DNA from 4 places in the Brachybacterium sp. p3-SID1565 genome. Region 3 is predicted to be linked to each of the others. Evidence: predicted binding sites of a transcription regulator. Region 3 holds the regulator's gene; each other region holds the start of a gene.
The links. The regulator LexA, encoded in region 3, represses DNA repair genes until DNA is damaged. The targets are predictions, from matches to a motif close to TCGAACANNTGTTCGA.

Region 1 (4,110 bases), on a different contig from region 3:
GGGAGCAGCGCCAGTACGTGCCGCGCATCGCGCTACGGGTCGCGAAGGACCACTACGAGGACGGCCGCGACGATCTCGCTGCCAGCTTCATCGCCCTGGTGCAGGAATCCGTGGAGCCCGGCGAGGACGGTGGACCAGGGCATGACGAGGCATCGGCATGGGCCGCGCAGTCGCTGCTGGTCTCCGTGCTGCAGCGCTCCGGCAGCCCCGCCCAGGCCGATGAGATCGCCCGAGACCTGGCCGCCCACAACATCCCGCTCGATCTGTGGCGTGCGGACGACCCATCCCTGCCGGATGATTCGATGGCCTGGCACGGTGGAGCGTTCGTGGGCGGGATCCCGCCGCGCCGCGATGAGCGCCACCTCAGCTACGAGGACGTGCACGACTACCTGGACCAGCTGCTGGCCGACATGCGGCGGGAGGACGCCGCGGAGCAGGACGATCAGTAGGGCGGCGGGCCGTACTGCTCCTCCGTGCCCTCGGTGGATTCTCCGATTTCGACATCGGTCATCGCGGTGCGATGGCGGGCGATGCGCTGCTGCACCTCGTCCCACACCTGGGTGAAGGCATCGACCACCCACGGCGTGACCATGTCGGTGTCGTCGATGGCGTCGACGGGAGGGCCCCCGCGGATCGCCCAGGACGTGGAGCCCGGGTGGAGTGTTCCGCTGGGTGGGCCCGAGGGTGACTTGGCCGGCGGATCGGAAGGTGACCTGGAGGGTGGATCGGAAGGTGACCTAGAGGGCGGATCGGAAGGTGAACTGCCCAGCGGATCAGCCGTGGCGGCACTGCGGCGCACGGGGTCGATGAGGCCGGCCGTCTTCAGCTGGTGATGACGCCAGCACAGCAGGTGCGTGTTCTCGATCGAGGTGGGACCGCCGGATGCGGGGTCGCGGTGGTCGAACTCCTCGATGTGGTCCATCTCGCTGGCCCAGGAGGTGGGCCTGGTGCAGCCGGGCACGGCGCAGGTGGGATGGCGCAGGCGCAGGTGCTCGAGCATGTCGGGCCTGGCGGTGTAGCGGTCGGCCGGCAGGGGCAGGAACGCACCGGTGCTCGGATCGGTGAGCACGCGGTACCAGGTGTTCTCCCCACCGGCGAGCTCCCGCGCCATCTCCGCGGGGATGGGGTGGATGCCGTCGAGCATGCCGGGTGCGTCCACCGCACCCAGCAGGCTGAGCGCGGGGACCGTGACGGTGATGCGGAACCGCTCACGGGGGACCTCGACCGTGCCCGTCTCCAGCACGGAACCGGTCAGAACCCGGTAGCGCAGCGCCGCGAGGGAGAGCGGCCTCGCGGTCCCGGAGACGCTGCCGTCATCGAAGGGGATCTCCTGCCCGCTCTCCAGGGCCTGACGCTGAGCTCGCTGGATCGCGCGGGCCGCGGAGTCCAGTCGGCGCCCCAGGGCGAGGATCTCCGGCGCGGGGCCGATGACCTGAAGGCAGGCGGTGCCGTCCTCATCGGGCGGGAGGATGTCCACACTGTGCTGAGGGCGTGAGCGTTGAGCGGCCTCCTGCTGATCGCTGAGCCAGCGCACCAGGGCACCGAGCTCGCGACGGAAGCGTCCCTCGTCGACCGCGAGCTCCCAGCTGGCGATGGATTCGTCGAGCTCGTGCAGTGCCGCCTCGCGCAGACCACCGGCGCGACGCAGCACGACGGTGAACCAGCGCGCCGGCAGCTCAGCGGCCTCGAGACGCGCCAGCAGTCGCGGCAGATGGGTGACGGCGGTGTGAGCATCCTCCAGCAGCCGGGATGCGTGATGGATGCTGCAGCGCAGGGCCTGAGACACCATCAGATCCGCCTCGTCGCGCAGATCCGGATCCTCCGGATCGCCGGCGGGCCAGTGACGCGCCGCGAGACGGAGCTTCGCGGCCAGCTGCCGTGACTCGGCCAGGCCCAGATCCCACAGCTCCCGGAGCTTCTCCGCCTCCGCCCCGGCCTCGTCGACGAAAGCTTCTGAAGGGAGGGTCTCCCGCGTGAGCGGACGCCCTGATCCTCGGATCCCGGGCTTGCGCGGGCGTGGCGCACCGGGGCGGGAACGCGCAGCGGCGCGACCCCGCGGCTTCGGCACGGAACCATCGCTGACCTGGGTCATCGTTCCCCCTTTCGGTGGATGTCGCGGCCGGGAATCCCTCGGCTGTGCTGATGGTCCAAGAGTAGGCGCCATCACCGACAATCGAAAGTACGTTCGAAATGTGTGGAAGGCCGTGGATAAAAGGGTGGACAATGCAGATCCGGGTTCCTCCACCATGCATGTTTTTCCACATTCTGTGGATAACGAGTCGGCCACCGAGGCCCCGCACGTATCCACAGGAGCCGGAGCCGTGCCTGCCGCCGTGCCTAGACTGCGATCCATGCCACGCAACGCACCACTGATCGCCGCCGCGCTGACCGGAGCGGGGGCCACGTCGCTCGCCGGTGGAGCCGCCCTGCTGGCCGCCCGGCAGCTCAACGGGCCCCGCCGTCCCGACCTGCCGTACACCTTCACGCCCTTCGAGCTCGGCGTGGACAGCGAGGCCGTCGACTTCACCGCGGCCGACGGGACCACTATCCGGGGATGGTGGCTCGACGCCCCTGGAGCCGAGCGCAGTGAGCACGTGGTGATCGCCAGCCACGGCTTCCGCGGCGACAAGTCGCAGATGCTGGGCATCGGCACCGGGCTGCACCGCGCCGGCGCGAGCGTGCTGCTGTTCGACTTCCGCGGCAACGGCGACTCCGATGACGGCCGGCAGTCCCTCGGGCACTACGAGCAGCAGGATCTGCGCGCCGCCATCGCATTCGCCAGGACCCGCCGGCCCGACGCCCGGATCGACCTGCTGGGCTTCTCCATGGGGGCGGCCGTGTCGATCCTGGTGGCGGCCGAGGATCCGACCGTCTCCCGCGTGGTCGCCGATTCCTCCTTCGCCGACATGCACGGCGTGGTCGCAGCAGCCGCCGCCTCGCTCAGGGTGCCGGGCGCCTTCGCGCACCTCGTGGACCTCGCCACCCGACGCCGCTACGGCTACGGCTTCTCCCAGGTGCGGCCGATCGAGGCGATCAGCCGCATCGAGCCCCGCCCCCTGCTGATGTTCCATGGCACCGAGGACTCGGTGATCCCGGTCGAGCACGCGCACCGCCTGGCGCGGGCCGCCGGAACGTCGGCACGGCTGGTGCTCACCGAGGGGGCCGACCACTGCGGTTCCTACTTCGCGGACCGCACCGGCTACATCGACCAGGTGGCACGGTTCCTGCTGGCCGACGAGGGGTGAAGCCCGGCGGGCCTTCGTGGGACCGCTCCGCGGTCCGGGCCCGCGCGATACGAAACTCTCTGGGCCGACGGGTACTGCTGCCCCAAGGTGTCCGGTCGTGAGCACGTCGGCCTCGACCGGATCTTTGTCGTCCTGCCCGACGGGAGGCCACTGCTGGACCGAACCTGTGCTCCATGGGACCCGCGCTGCACAGGAGCATGGCCAACCTGACGATCACCGTGGATGAGCAGGTGCTTCGCCGCGCCCGGATCAGGGCACTGCAGCGCGACGCGTCCGTGAACCGCTACCGTGCGGAGACGCTCGAGCGGTATGTCGGAGGCGCAGGGCAGGACTCGATCGACGAGATCATCGACGGCCTTGATCGCCCGGGCGGGCGACGCCGAGTCGCGTTCTTCTGTCGCACCCCTGTCCGATGATCCATCCATGAGCTCTCCCATGGTCCTGGCCGACCTCACGCACACGGTGCCCGCGGCGCAGTTGACCGAGGCGTGCATCCTGGCACGCGGAGTGGATCTTCTGGACCACGAGCACGGTCTCATGCCGCTCGAAGGTGTGGTCCATTCCGACCCTGATCGCGTGGTGCGCATGGGCCGGTACTGGGGGAGCCCTTTCCGATGCACGTGCGGCCACTCATACGATGGTGGCTCGGCACTGGCCCCGTTCTGTGTTCACGCTGCCGCGGTCGTGGCGCGGTGGCTCGCGGACCGCGAACCGGATCCGCAGGCAGCGATCACCAACGTGCATGACGACGCTGTGCCGTTCGCGGATCTGGAGCGTGCACGGGACGCCCTCGCGGCACGAGCATGGGAGCGTGATCCCGGCGACGAGCTCTCCATCAACGCGTACGTCGATGAGGGACTGGGGA
Region 2 (4,110 bases), on a different contig from region 3:
CGATCCAGCCGATCAGCAGGTGCACCACCCCGCTCATGATGACGCCGGCACGGGCGGCCTTCTCCATCCACGGGTGGTCGGCCACCTGCTCGGCCTTGTCCTCGACGTCCTTCGCTGCCCCGCGGGCGCCACCACTCGTCGCCGTAGTCGAAGGATAGGTGGCAAACGGACATCGCGGGACCGATCGGGGCAGACCGGGGAGGGCCGTCCCGAGATGTTCACCGGCGCGTCATCCGCGGTCGGTACTCTCCCCGTCGGACCCTGGCAGTGACCTCGGCACCAGGGCAGGACGGAGCGCGCATGGATCTGGCCGATCTCGCGATCCGCGTCATGGAGTTCCTGGGTGGGCCGGGCATCGCCCTGGTGATCGCCGCCGAGGCGCTGTTCCCTCCGGTGCCCGGGGAGATCCTGCTCCCCTTCGCCGGGGTGAGCGCGGCCGCGAACGACCAGCACGTGCTGGTGCCGATCTTCTGGACCACGCTGGGATCCGTGGTCGGCGGCCTCGGGGTGTACGCGGTGGGCCGGGCGCTGGGCCTGGATCGCACCCGTGCCCTGGTGCGGCGCCTGCCGCTGCTGGAGGAGAAGGACGTGGACATGGCCGTGCGGTTCTTCGACCGCCACGGCTTCCCGGCGGTGGCGATCGCTCGGTTCGTGCCGATGGTGCGCACCTTCATCTCGATCCCGGCGGGCATCGAGCGGATGCCGGTGCGCCTGTTCGCCGCCGCCACGGGCCTGGGCTCGGCGATCTGGAACGCGGCTTTCGTGGTGGCCGGGTACTTCTTCGGGGTGGCCGGCGGGGAGGCGCTGGAGGGCTTCGTGCGGATCTACTCGGTGATCGTGGCGGGTTTCGGGCTCATCGCGGGGATCGGCTTCGTGATGCAGCGGATGCGAGCCCGGCGCCGCGACGACACCGCCGGCAGCCCCCGTGAAAGCCCTGACGACCCCGGGGACGTGGGCTCTACGCTGGAGCGATGAGCACCGACAGCGAGCAGACGGGCCAGGCCGGACCGGCCGCGGACGTCGGCCGCTGGTTCTCCACCGCCACCGCCCCGGCCCGCATCGACGCTCCCCGGTCTGCTACTGCCAGCGCTCCCCCGTCGGCCCCGGTCAGCGCTTCGTCGGCCCTGGCCCCCTCCTCTCGCCCCTTGATGCGCATGCCCGCCTGGGGCCCCGTCGAGGGTGCGAGCTATGGGCTGGCGAGCGCCCCCGAGCTGGTGGAGGAGGCATGGGATCTGCTCACCGGGGAGCCGACGGCCGTGCTGACCGGGGCGGGGATGTCCACCGGGTCGGGACTGCCGGACTACCGCGGGCGCGATGCTGTGCCCCGGGCACCGATGACGTTCCAGGAGTTCATGGGGTCGGACCTCGCCAGGCGGCGCTACTGGGCGCGCTCCACGGTGGGCTGGACGCAGTTCCTGCGGGCGCGTCCCAACCGGGGGCACGTGCTGCTGGCGGAGCTCGGTGCATCGACCCTGCCGGTCACCGCGGTGATCACCCAGAACGTGGACGCCCTGCACCAGCAGGCGGGCTCGGAGCCGGTGATCGACCTGCATGGACGGCTGGACCGGGTGCGCTGCCAGAGCTGCGACACCCTCACCCGGCGCGAGTCGCTGCACCATCGGATGCTGGCGATGAATCCCGAGCTCGCCGCCCGCCTGCCCGAGCTCGCGGCCGATGCGGCGCAGGCGCCCGACGGCGATGCGGAGGTGGATCGCACCTCGGACTTCCGCTACCCGGCCTGCGGGCTCTGCGGCGGGATCCTCAAGCCCGACGTGGTGTTCTTCGGGGAGTCGGCCCGTCGGGAGGTGGTGGCCGCGGCGTACGGCGCGCTCCAGGAGGCGTCCCGTCTGCTGGTGCTGGGGTCGAGCCTCACCGTGCAGTCGGGGCTGCGGTTCGTGCGGGCAGCGGTGAGGGCAGGCACCCCGGTGGTGATCGTCAACGACGGTCCCACGCGCGGTGACGATCAGGCCACGCTGCGCATCCACGGGCGCATCGAGGACGTGTTGAAGACGTGGAATGGATCATGACACGGGCGAGGAGATCGCACTGGCCGGTGGGAGCATGGGGCTGGTGTCGCGTCGGGGTGCGACGGTGCTGCGTACCGGCGGTCCGTGGTCCCCGGCGGTGCACCGCCTCATGGAGCACTGCCGTGCAGCCGGGGTCACCGAGGTCCCCCGCCCGCTCGGGTTCGATGAGGCCGGACGCGAGATCGTGGAGTTCCTGCCAGGCACCGTGCCCGCGTATCCGATGCCGGGATGAGTGTGGGAGCGCCCGGCCCTGGCCGGAGGTGGCGTGCCACAGTGACTTCGCGCCGTACGACCGCCTGCGGATCCTGGCGGGCTTCTCCCGGCACCAGTCGGTCGAGCAGCAGAACCCGGAGCTGTACGGCCATGCGGAGCTGTACGACCGGGACGTCGCCTACGTCCGTGGACTGCTGGACTCCACCGGCGTGGGGGATTCCTGAGTCCTGCTTGATCCACATCGACGCCCCGAGGTTCCTCCACAATGGTCGGTTATCCACATTCTTGACGCCTTCTTGTGAAAGCATTGCCGGCGCCCCGAAGCTCCCCTATCCTGGTTTCGTACACGCATTCGATATGAGGGTGGAGGAGATGATGATGAGCACCGCACTTGCCGCCTCCCCCTGCTCCCCCACGCTCGACGCACTCACGGACGTGCGAGCCCAGTTGAGCGATCTGACCAGCAGCATCGCCTCCGTGCGCCCCGGTACCACCCCGGCGCTGCACTCCGTCGCCGCGTCCGTCACCCCCGCGACCTCCCACCGGGTGCAGGCCCCATCAGCGCCCGATGCCGTCGCACTGGTCGAGGCCATCAGTGCCATCGAGGGCTTGAAGAACATTCTCGATGCCCTTCAATCCGGCTACGAGATCGCTCTGCGGAATGAGCGGATCAAGACCCAGAGGGCAGCCGGTCTTCCCGCATCGAAGCTCGGCTCCGGCACCGGTGACGAGATCGCTCTCGCACGCGGCATCTCACCGTCGCGGGCGGGCAATCAGCTCGCGCTGCGTCGCGTGATCGTCGAGACCCTGCCTCGCATCTGGGAGCGGATGGCCGAAGGAGCCGTCTCCGGGTGGGCCGCGGAAGAGGTCGCCCGCGCCGTGATCCTCCTGGACGACGAGGACCGCAAGCAGATCGACGCGGAGCTCGCCCCGACTCTCCACCAGGTGTCCCCTCGCACCGCCGGTCGGAGGGCCCGGGCGCGGGCCGACGCCCTGGACCAGGAGGCCGCCGTTGCCCGACTCCAGCGCAACGCCGACCAGCGTCACGTGAGTCAGCGCCCGGCCGCGGAGGGGATGATGCGCTTGTCGGCCCTGCTGCCCCTGCACGAGGGCGTCGCCGCGTACGCCTCCCTCAGTGCCGCCGCCGATGCCGCCCGCGCAGAGGGCGACGGACGCTCTCGCGGTCAGGTCATGGCCGACGCCCTCACCACCCGCGTCACCGGTCAGGAACACGCCATCGCCCCGGTCGAGATCCAGCTGCTGATGACCGACCGCACCCTGCTGGCCGGTGCGAACGACACCGCCCAGCTGGAGGGGCACCCCATTCCCGGCCCCGTCGCGCGCCACCTCGCCCTCACCGGCCGGCTCTTCCCGGAGCCGAAGGCGGCAGAGGACGCAACCCCGCCCGGAGCTGCCCTCACCCCGTCCTCGACACTCGTATCCACCGCGACGCCTCCGTCCGATTCCGGGCCAGGGTCTGTGCCCAGTCCCGCACCAGTACCAGCACCAGCGCCCGATTCAGAACCACCACCGACCGAGGTGCGACGCTGGATCCGCCGGCTCTACGCCGACCCGGTGACGGGGGAACTGACATCCATGGATGCCAGGAAGCGGCTGTTCACGGGGCACATGCGGCGCTTCGTACTGGCCCGGGAACGGCAGTGCCGCACGCCGGGGTGCGAGGCCGCCTCCCGCCACGTCCACCACATCGAGGGGCACGCCCGCGGTGGCAGAACCACGCCCGAGAACGGCGCCGGCCTGTGCGAGCGTTTCAACTACGTGGTGGAACTGCCCGGCTGGTCGACGTCCCGGGATGCCGCAAGCGGGGATCTGGTCATCACGACGCCCACGGGTCATAGCCACCGCTCAC
Region 3 (4,110 bases):
CGAGCCCCGGCGGAGGCAGGACAGGCCTCGGCGGAGGCAGGGGCGCGGACAAGCGATCAGCGGCCGTGGCTTCCCCTCCACGACCGCTGATCTGGGTGCGCTGCGCGAGCGCACGAGCAGTATCTTACGCACACATGAGGGGTGCTTCGCACCAATTCACAACTCGGTGCGAACCGGGCCGTGGGAGCCGTCCTGAGCGGCCTCGTGGGGCCCGCCGGACTCCTCGCGCAGACGGGTGATCGCAGCCTCGAAATCGGACAGCGAGTCGAAGGACTGGTAGACGCTCGCGAAGCGCATGTAGGCCACCAGATCCAGCTCCTGCAGGGGCTGGAGGATCGCCAGGCCCACGTCATGCGCATCGATCTCGGCCTGGCCGCTGGAGCGGATGTCCTCCTCGACGCGCTGCGCGAGCATGGCCAGCTGATCATCGCTGACGGGCCGGCCCTGGCACGCCTTGCGCACCCCCGAGATCACCTTCGCGCGGCTGAACGGCTCGCTCACACCGGAGCGCTTGAGGACCGACAGGGACGCCGTCTCGGCGGTGGAGAAGCGCCGACCGCACTCGGGGCACTGCCGGCGGCGGCGGATGGTGGCCCCGTCATCGGACGTGCGGGAGTCCACGACCCGGGAGTCGGGGTGGCGGCAGAACGGGCAGTGCACCCGTCAAGACTACCGGGAGCAGCCCGCCGCCGGGCCCGGATCAGCGCTCCACGCCCTCCCCGACGGGCAGATCCAGCTGCTGACCGGCAGTGACCCGACCGGTGGGCAGATGGTTCATGGCGCGCACCTGCGCGATGTACTCCTGCTGGCCCACGCCTTCGGGAGCATGCTGCTCGGCGAGGTCCCACAGGGTGTCACCGGCCTCGACGGTGACTGTGATGTGCTGCTCCTGACCCGCGCCCGCCAGCGCTGCGGGAACGTCGAAGACCAGCAGCGCGAGGGCCGCGACGACAAGGCCGAGCACGAAGGCGATGGCGGTGACCAGTGCGCGGCCGCGCGAAGTGAGCTCGAGTCGAACACCCGAGCGATCAGCGGGGCGCTGCGCACGGCTGTCACGGCGGGGGAAGGGCAGGACCGTGGTGGTATCGGTGGGCATCTCCGAACTCCTGTTCGATCGAATCTGTGTGCGACTGTAGACCGGTATCGGCGCGACACGCAAGAGGAAACATCGAACATGTGTTTGGAATCCGCTTCCGCGCCGCCTACTGTGGCTGACAAGGACCACGGAACCGTGAGGGTCTGACAAACGAAGCCAGGAGGCCCGCCCGATGTCGCCCAGCACCAGTCGCCGCCCCGAGAGCGCCCCTGTGGGCGATCACGCGAGCCTCACCCGCCGCCAGCGCCGGATCCTGGAGACCATCACCGCCGCGATCTCGGCCCACGGCTACCCGCCCACGATGCGGGAGATCGGCGATGCGGTGGGGCTGACCTCCTCCTCCTCCGTGTCCCATCAGCTGCAGGCGCTCGAGCGCAAGGGCTACCTGCGCAGGGACCCCAAGCGTCCCCGTGCGATGGAAGTGGTGATGCCCGGCGAGGACGATGCCCCTGCCCCGGCCCAGGAGGAGAGCGCGCGATCGGTCGAGGCCGTCTCCGTGCCACTGGTCGGCCGGATCGCGGCGGGCGTGCCGATCACGGCGGAGGAGCAGGTGGAGGACGTCTTCCCCCTGCCGGCGCGCTTGGTGGGCGACGGTGATCTGTTCCTGCTGCAGGTGGTGGGCGATTCGATGATCGACGCCGCGATCTGCGACGGCGACTGGGTGGTGGTGCGCCAGCAGCCGGTCGCGAACAAGGGCGAGATCGTGGCTGCGATGCTCGACGGCGAGGCCACTGTGAAGACCTTCGCCCAGCACGACGGTCACGTGTGGCTGATGCCGCACAATCCTGCCTTCACCCCGATCCTCGGCGATCACGCCGAGATCCTCGGCAAGGTGGTGGCGGTGCTGCGCGCCGTCTGAACCGGGAGGCGCCGGCCTGAGCGCGCTGCTGCCGGGTCAGACCGTCTGGGCGAGGCGGCGCAGGGCGCCCAGCGCCACCTGCGGGTCGCTCGTGGGCCACAGCGGTGGCATGGCCTCGCGCAGGAATCCCCCGTAACGGGCAGTGGCCAGGCGGGGGTCCAGCACCGCGACCATGCCCCGGTCGTCCTTGGTGCGGATCAGGCGGCCGGAGCCCTGTGCCAGCAGCAGCGCGGCATGCTGCGCCGAGACCGACATGAATCCGTTGCCCCCGCGTGAGGCGATCCGCTCCTGCCGAGCGGAGGTGAGGGGCTCATCGGGGCGGGGGAAGGGGATCCGGTCGATGGTCACCAGCCGGCAGGCGTCCCCCACCACGTCCACCCCCTGCCACAGGGTGATCGTCCCGAACAGGCAGGAGTCCTGCTCCTCGCGGAAGATCCGCACCAGGTTCGAGATGGAGTCCTCCCCCTGCACGCCGATGGTGAGGTCCAGCCGGGCCCGTACGTGCTCTGCGGCGAGCTCCGCCCCGCGCCGGGAGGAGAACAGGCACAGCGCCCCGCCGGCGGAGGCCTCCACCAGTTCGGTCAGGTGGTCCAGCATGTCGAGCGAGGGGCCCTCCCTGCCGGGAGGCGGAAGGTGCCGGGCGATGTACAGGATCCCCTGCCGGCGGTAGTCGAAGGGACTGCCGACGTCCAGCCCGGCCCACGCCCCGCGGTCCTCCAGGGCCGGGATCTCCTCGGGCGCCGTGCGGGCGGCGCGTGCCAGCCCTACCTCGCCCGCGGGAGGTTCGAATCTCCCGCCCAGGGCGAGGGTGGCGGAGGTGAGGATCGCGGTGCGGTGCTCCAGGACGGCACCGCGCATCGCCCCGGCCACGCTCAGCGGGGCCACCTGGATGCTGGACCGGCCGGTGGCCCCGGAATGGGAGACCGAGACCACGTCGTCCTCCTCCGGTGCCAGCAGCCGCGTGCACACGTCGATGATCTGCTGGAGGTTGGATCGCACCGCCTTGCGGGAGCCGGCGGTCCCGGCCACGTCCGCGTCGCCGGCGTCCTTGGCGTCGGAGTGGGCCTGCCGGGACTCGGTGCGCAGGTGCTCGACGGCGTCGGCCAGCTGCTCGGGCAGGTCCCCGATCACGCGGCCGTCACTGACCAGGCTGAGGGCCTCGCGCAGCTCCTCCCCCGCATCGTCCAGAGCGGTGGCGGCCACGCCCAGGCCGCGCAGGTCGCGCACGGTGCCCCGCACCAGGGACGGGGTCAGCACGTCGGTGACGGCGGTGGTGACGCTCCCGGTGAGGCTGTGGGCCTCGTCGAAGACCACCACGTCGTGGTCGGGGATGATGCCGTGGCCGTCGAAGGCGTCGATGGCCAGCAGGGCATGGTTGGTGACCACCAGGTCCACCTCCCGTGCCAGCTCCCGGCTGTGCTCGGCGAAGCACGAGCTCGCCATGGGGCAGCTGCTGCCCAGGCAGTGCGACCCGCTCACCGAGACCTGGCGCCAGGCGCGGTCCGACACCGGGGTCTCCAGCGAGTCGCGGTCCCCGGTGTCGGTCTCCTCCGCCCAGGCGCGCAGCCTGCGCACCTGCTCCCCCAGTCGCTCCCCGCCGTCACGGGCGGGATCCGCGGAGGCCTCGGCGAACAGCGCACCGGGGTCGATGTCCACGGGGTAGCCGCCGTCCAGCTTGTGGCGGCACACATAGTTGGAACGGCCCTTGAGCAGGGCGTAGGTGGGGGTGCGCGGCAGGTGCGGGGCCAGCGCCTCCACCAGGCGCGGGAGGTCCTTGGCCACGATCTGGTTCTGGAGGGCGATGGTGGCGGTGGAGACCACCACCGGTCGGCCCGAGGTCACGGCGTGCAGCAGGGCGGGCACCAGGTACGCCAGGGACTTGCCGGTGCCGGTGCCGGCCTGGACCAGCAGGTGGCGGCCGCCCTCCATCGCGGTGCCGACGGCCTCGGCCATGGCCCGCTGCCCCTCGCGGGCGGTGCCGCCGATCGCGGTGATCGCCGCGTCCAGCAGTGTTCCCAGGCGCGCCGGGTCATCCCCGGTCGAGTCGCGGGGAGGCGAAGGGGTGGAGCTGTGGACGGCGGGCACCGGACCACGGTAGCGGCCTGTGCGTCGGGGGCGGCCCAGGCGCGCCCCGGGCCGCTCGGCCGGTCTGCGG
Region 4 (4,110 bases), on a different contig from region 3:
AGCGCGATCAGGCCCACGGCCAGCAGCATGTGGCCCAGACCTGCGATCCCCGGGATCGCCGCGCTGGTGCCGGCGGGGTCGGCCCGTCGAGCGTGAGAACGCCCCGCACCACCATCATCACCACCGTGATCACCAGGCCCACGTTGTAGGTCCAGTAGAAGACGGTGAACGAGCGGCGCCCGGTGACGCGCACGGTGGCCTCGAGCGCCAGCACCACGAGGAACACCAACATGCCCAGCACCAACAGGTGGGTGTGGAGCGTGGAGAGCTGCGACTGCTCACCGACCGTGCCGGTGAGCTTGGAGTACTCGCGGTAGAAGACACCCGAGGCCAGACCGAGGATCATGTAGACGAAGGACGTGACGAGCAGACGATTCATCCCTCCACCGTAGGAAGCCGCTGGTCAGGCGGCATCCATCGAATGGTTGAAGTGAACCCGGCCTGCTCGCGCCGCGGCTGGCGGCGCCGGAGCCTGATGCGCGAGGCGCGGCTGCGAGGCGCGTCCCGTGCTCGTCGGCGCCACCGGTCGGTGATGATCGGCTCATGGAGACTCTCACCATCGGCGATCGCCGCTTCCTCATCCGTCGGGCTCTCGAGGCCGACGTGCCTGCGCTGGTGGCCCTGCTGGCTGACGACCCGCTGGGGCGCGGCCGGGAGTCGGCCGACGAGCTCGGCCCGTACCTGGCGGCGTTCCGCGAGGTCGACGCGGACCCCCGCCAGCTGCTGGTCACGGTGGTCGAGGGGCAGACGACCGTGGTCGGCACGGTGCAGCTGTCCCTGATACCCGGTCTCTCGCGGGGCGGTGCCTCGCGGCTCCAGATCGAGGCGTTGCGGCTGACGGAGTCCGTGCGGGATCTGGGACTCGGCAGCATGCTGCTGGAGTGGGCCCATGCGTACGGGCGCGAGCAGGGGGCGGTGCTGTCGCAGCTGACGTGCGACCGCAGGCGCGATGCCGCACATCGGTTCTACGAGCGGGCCGGGTACGTGGCGAGCCATATGGGGTTCAAGCGAGGGCTGTGACCCAGGTTCCTCCACAATGACCAGTTATCCACATTCCTTTCCACATTCTGTGTCCCGTCAGGCTGATTTTGCTCGGGACGGCGCGGAGTTATCCCCAATCGTCGAACGTTCTTTCGATTGTCGGTGCCGCGACGCAGAATGGGAGCATGAAACCTCAGCTCCCAGGCGACGACAGCACCAGGTCAGGCGACAGCCTGCCCGCTGGTGACGTCCTCGCGCGGGCGCTGGAGCACGCCTCCCGCCTGCCGGACTCCGGCGCGGTGAGGAATATCGTGGGTGAGATCATCGCCCGCGCGCTGGCCGCATTCACCGCCACCGTGTCGGTGCTCGATCCCGTTCCTGATACGCAGCCCGGTTCGCCCCAGGAAGCCCTCGCCGTGCTGGCGGGGATCGAGCAGCTGCGCGCGGGGATCGCCGCACTGGACGCCACATGGCAGGTGGCGGCCGAGGACCGCATCCGCGAGGCGGACGCCGCTCGTGATGTGAGGGAACGGGACCAGGGGCGTGCCGCCGCGAACGAGGTGGCCCTGGCCCGCCGCACCTCCCCCAGCTCGTCCTCCATGTCACTGGCATGCGCGCGCAGGCTGGTCGCGCAGATGCCCACCACCTACCAACAGCTGGCCCAGGGGCGCCTGCCTGAACGCAGCGTCCATGCCATCACCCGTGCGCTGGACAACGCGGATCCGGCCACGTGCGCCCGGATCGACCAGTGGATCCAGGAGGATCCCACCCGTCTCGACGGCCTCGGCACCCGTCGCACCGGGCAGCTGGTGCGGGAGATGAGCCACGCCCTGCATCCGGGTGACTCCCGTGCCCGCGCCGAGCGCGCCGCGCGGAAGCGGAACGTGACGATGGTTCCCCTCGGTGACGGCATGGCCCGCATCTCGGCCACCCTGCGCGCATTGGATGCCGCCGCCGTGATGAAGAGCCTCACCACCGGGGCGGAGGCCCGCCGCGCGGCCGGCGCCCGGGACTCGTTCGGTGCCCTGCAGGCCGATTAGCTCGTCGCCGCCGTGACCGGGGGCACCTCTGGCACCCCCGGGACCAGGCACGACGTCGGGATCGTGATCACCGACCGGGCCCTGCTGGGCGGCGCGGCCGATGCGGAGTTCGCCCGCATCGAGGGATACGGCGCGCTGCCCGCCCACATCGTCACCGACACCATGTGCGGGCGCCCACCCGGCTTCATCACCCCCGCCAACCGCACCTGGAGGCAGCACGAGCACGCCGATGCCGCTGCGACCGCGGTGTTCCGCCGCCTGTACACCCACCCCGTCAGCGGTGAACTGGTGGCGATGGAGTCCACCGCCCGAGCGTTCCCGGTGGGCCTGGCACGCATGATCCGATGGCGCGACCAGACGTGCCGCACCCCCTGGTGCAACGCCAGGATCCGGCATCTGGACCACATCGATCCCCACGCACGTGGAGGGCCCACCAGCTTCAGCAACGGGCAGGGCCTGTGCGCTCGCTGCAACTACCTGAAGGAGCACGGGCACTGGGTGGTGCAGACGGCGACGGCGACCTCCCCCGCCGCCGGGGCCACGGCGATCACCTGGAGAAGTCCGCACGGGGCCCAGGGCACGTCACCCACCCCGCGATCGGAGCCCGCCCCGCCACCGGCGTCGATGGCCCAAGCTCCCCCGCAGCCCGAGCCCCCTCCACCAGCTCCCCCGGCTCCACCTCATGCCTTCGACGACCCGCCGTTCTGACTCCGGCACGCCCAGCGTCCCCCACGCAGGGGCATGCCGCCGCGCGCCCGCGCATGGCAACCTCCGGCATCCGCGCTCGACCAGCAGGTAGATGCGGGAGACTCACCATGGTGACCCAGGCCACTCGTCCGCTCCGGTCGGGGATGGGCCGCGTCGCTGTCGCCGCCACCCACGAGCGAAAGGACCCTCGATGAGCACCTCCGACGGAGCCACCTACGCCCCCGCCGCTATGCCCAAGCCCGTGGTGGAGCCCGGCGAGTTCGTGTTCGCCGCGATGCACCTGGACCACGGGCACATCGTGGGCATGACCGAGGGCCTGATCGGGGCCGGCGGCACCCTGCGCTGGGTGTACGACCCGCAGCCCGAGCGCGCCGCCGCCTTCCAGGAGCGGTTCCCCGAGGTCCGGATCGCCGACAGCGAGGAACAGGTCCTCGCCGACGAGGAGGTGCGCCTGGTGGCCGCCGCCGCGATCCCCTCGGACCGCGCCGCGCTGGGCATCCGGGTGATGGAGGCCGGCAAGGACTACTTCACCGACAAGACCCCGCTGACCACCCTGGACCAGCTGGCTGCGGCCCGCGAGGCCGTCACCCGCACCGGGCAGAAGTACGCCGTGTACTACTCCGAGCGGATCCACGTGGAGGCCGCCGTCCTGGCCGGCCAGCTGATCGACCGGGGGGCCATCGGCCGCGTGATCCAGGTAATGGGGATGGGCCCGCACCGCCTGGGCGCCCCGGGATCGCGCCCCGACTGGTTCTACCGCCGCGCCCAGTACGGCGGGATCATCACCGACATCGGCTCCCACAACTTCGAGCAGATGCTCACCTTCACCGGCTCCGAGGACGCCGAGATCCTCTCCAGCGCGATCGGCAACTTCGCCCACCCCGACCATCCCGAGCTCGACGACTTCGGAGAGGCGCACATCGCCCTGTCCTCCGGTGCCTCCGGCTACGTGCGGGTGGACTGGTTCACGCCCGACGGTCTGCGCACCTGGGGTGACGGCCGCACCTTCATCCTGGGCACCGAGGGCTACATCGAGCTGCGCAAGTACGTGGACATCACCACCGACAACGGCCCCGGCCAGGTGCTGCTGGTCGACGGCGACGGGGAGCACCGCATCCAGGCCGACGGCCAGGTGGGCTACCCGTTCTTCGGGGACCTGATCCTGGACGTGCTGAACCGCACCGAGAACGCCATGACCCAGGATCACGCCTTCAAGGCCGTCGAGCTGGCGCTGAAGGCTCAGCAGCAGGCGCGGGTGCTCACCGAGCCGCGGTGAGCTGCGGGCTCACTTCCCCGCGGTGAGCTGCTCCCGCACCTCGCTGCGCAGCACCTTGCCGATCAGGGAGCGCGGCAGGTCCTCGACCACCACGATCCGGCGCGG

Region 1: a site for LexA is predicted at 2,174-2,189, ahead of M4D54_RS12760 (HNH endonuclease signature motif containing protein). Genes of this name have one in related genera too.
Region 2: a site for LexA is predicted at 2,581-2,596, ahead of M4D54_RS09330 (HNH endonuclease signature motif containing protein). Genes of this name have one in related genera too.
Region 4: a site for LexA is predicted at 1,122-1,137, ahead of M4D54_RS13095 (13E12 repeat family protein). Genes of this name have one in related genera too.

The regions. Positions count from the first base shown of each region.
Region 1 is NZ_JAMBDS010000068.1:8,195-12,304, reverse strand. Features, by position in the region: gene M4D54_RS12765 (hypothetical protein) at 1-449, shown strand, start outside; gene M4D54_RS12760 (HNH endonuclease signature motif containing protein) at 443-2,092, opposite strand; gene M4D54_RS12755 (alpha/beta hydrolase) at 2,352-3,245, shown strand; gene M4D54_RS12750 (hypothetical protein) at 3,443-3,661, shown strand; gene M4D54_RS12745 (hypothetical protein) at 3,669-4,110, shown strand, end outside.
Region 2 is NZ_JAMBDS010000035.1:13,218-17,327, reverse strand. Features, by position in the region: gene M4D54_RS09355 (DUF1206 domain-containing protein) at 1-85, opposite strand, end outside; gene M4D54_RS09350 (DedA family protein) at 301-975, shown strand; gene M4D54_RS09345 (Sir2 family NAD-dependent protein deacetylase) at 1,149-2,027, shown strand; gene M4D54_RS09340 (hypothetical protein) at 2,017-2,259, shown strand; gene M4D54_RS09335 (hypothetical protein) at 2,288-2,464, shown strand; gene M4D54_RS09330 (HNH endonuclease signature motif containing protein) at 2,619-4,110, shown strand, end outside.
Region 3 is NZ_JAMBDS010000019.1:39,817-43,926, reverse strand. Features, by position in the region: gene nrdR (transcriptional regulator NrdR) at 157-660, opposite strand; gene M4D54_RS06490 (LysM peptidoglycan-binding domain-containing protein) at 701-1,096, opposite strand; gene lexA (transcriptional repressor LexA) at 1,269-1,955, shown strand; gene M4D54_RS06480 (ATP-dependent DNA helicase) at 1,992-4,040, opposite strand.
Region 4 is NZ_JAMBDS010000074.1:4,247-8,356, forward strand. Features, by position in the region: gene M4D54_RS13885 (hypothetical protein) at 1-56, opposite strand, end outside; gene M4D54_RS13085 (DUF2871 domain-containing protein) at 8-379, opposite strand; gene M4D54_RS13090 (GNAT family N-acetyltransferase) at 544-1,020, shown strand; gene M4D54_RS13095 (13E12 repeat family protein) at 1,167-2,021, shown strand; gene M4D54_RS13100 (HNH endonuclease) at 2,034-2,729, shown strand; gene M4D54_RS13105 (Gfo/Idh/MocA family protein) at 2,920-4,005, shown strand; gene M4D54_RS13110 (long-chain-fatty-acid--CoA ligase) at 4,015-4,110, opposite strand, start outside.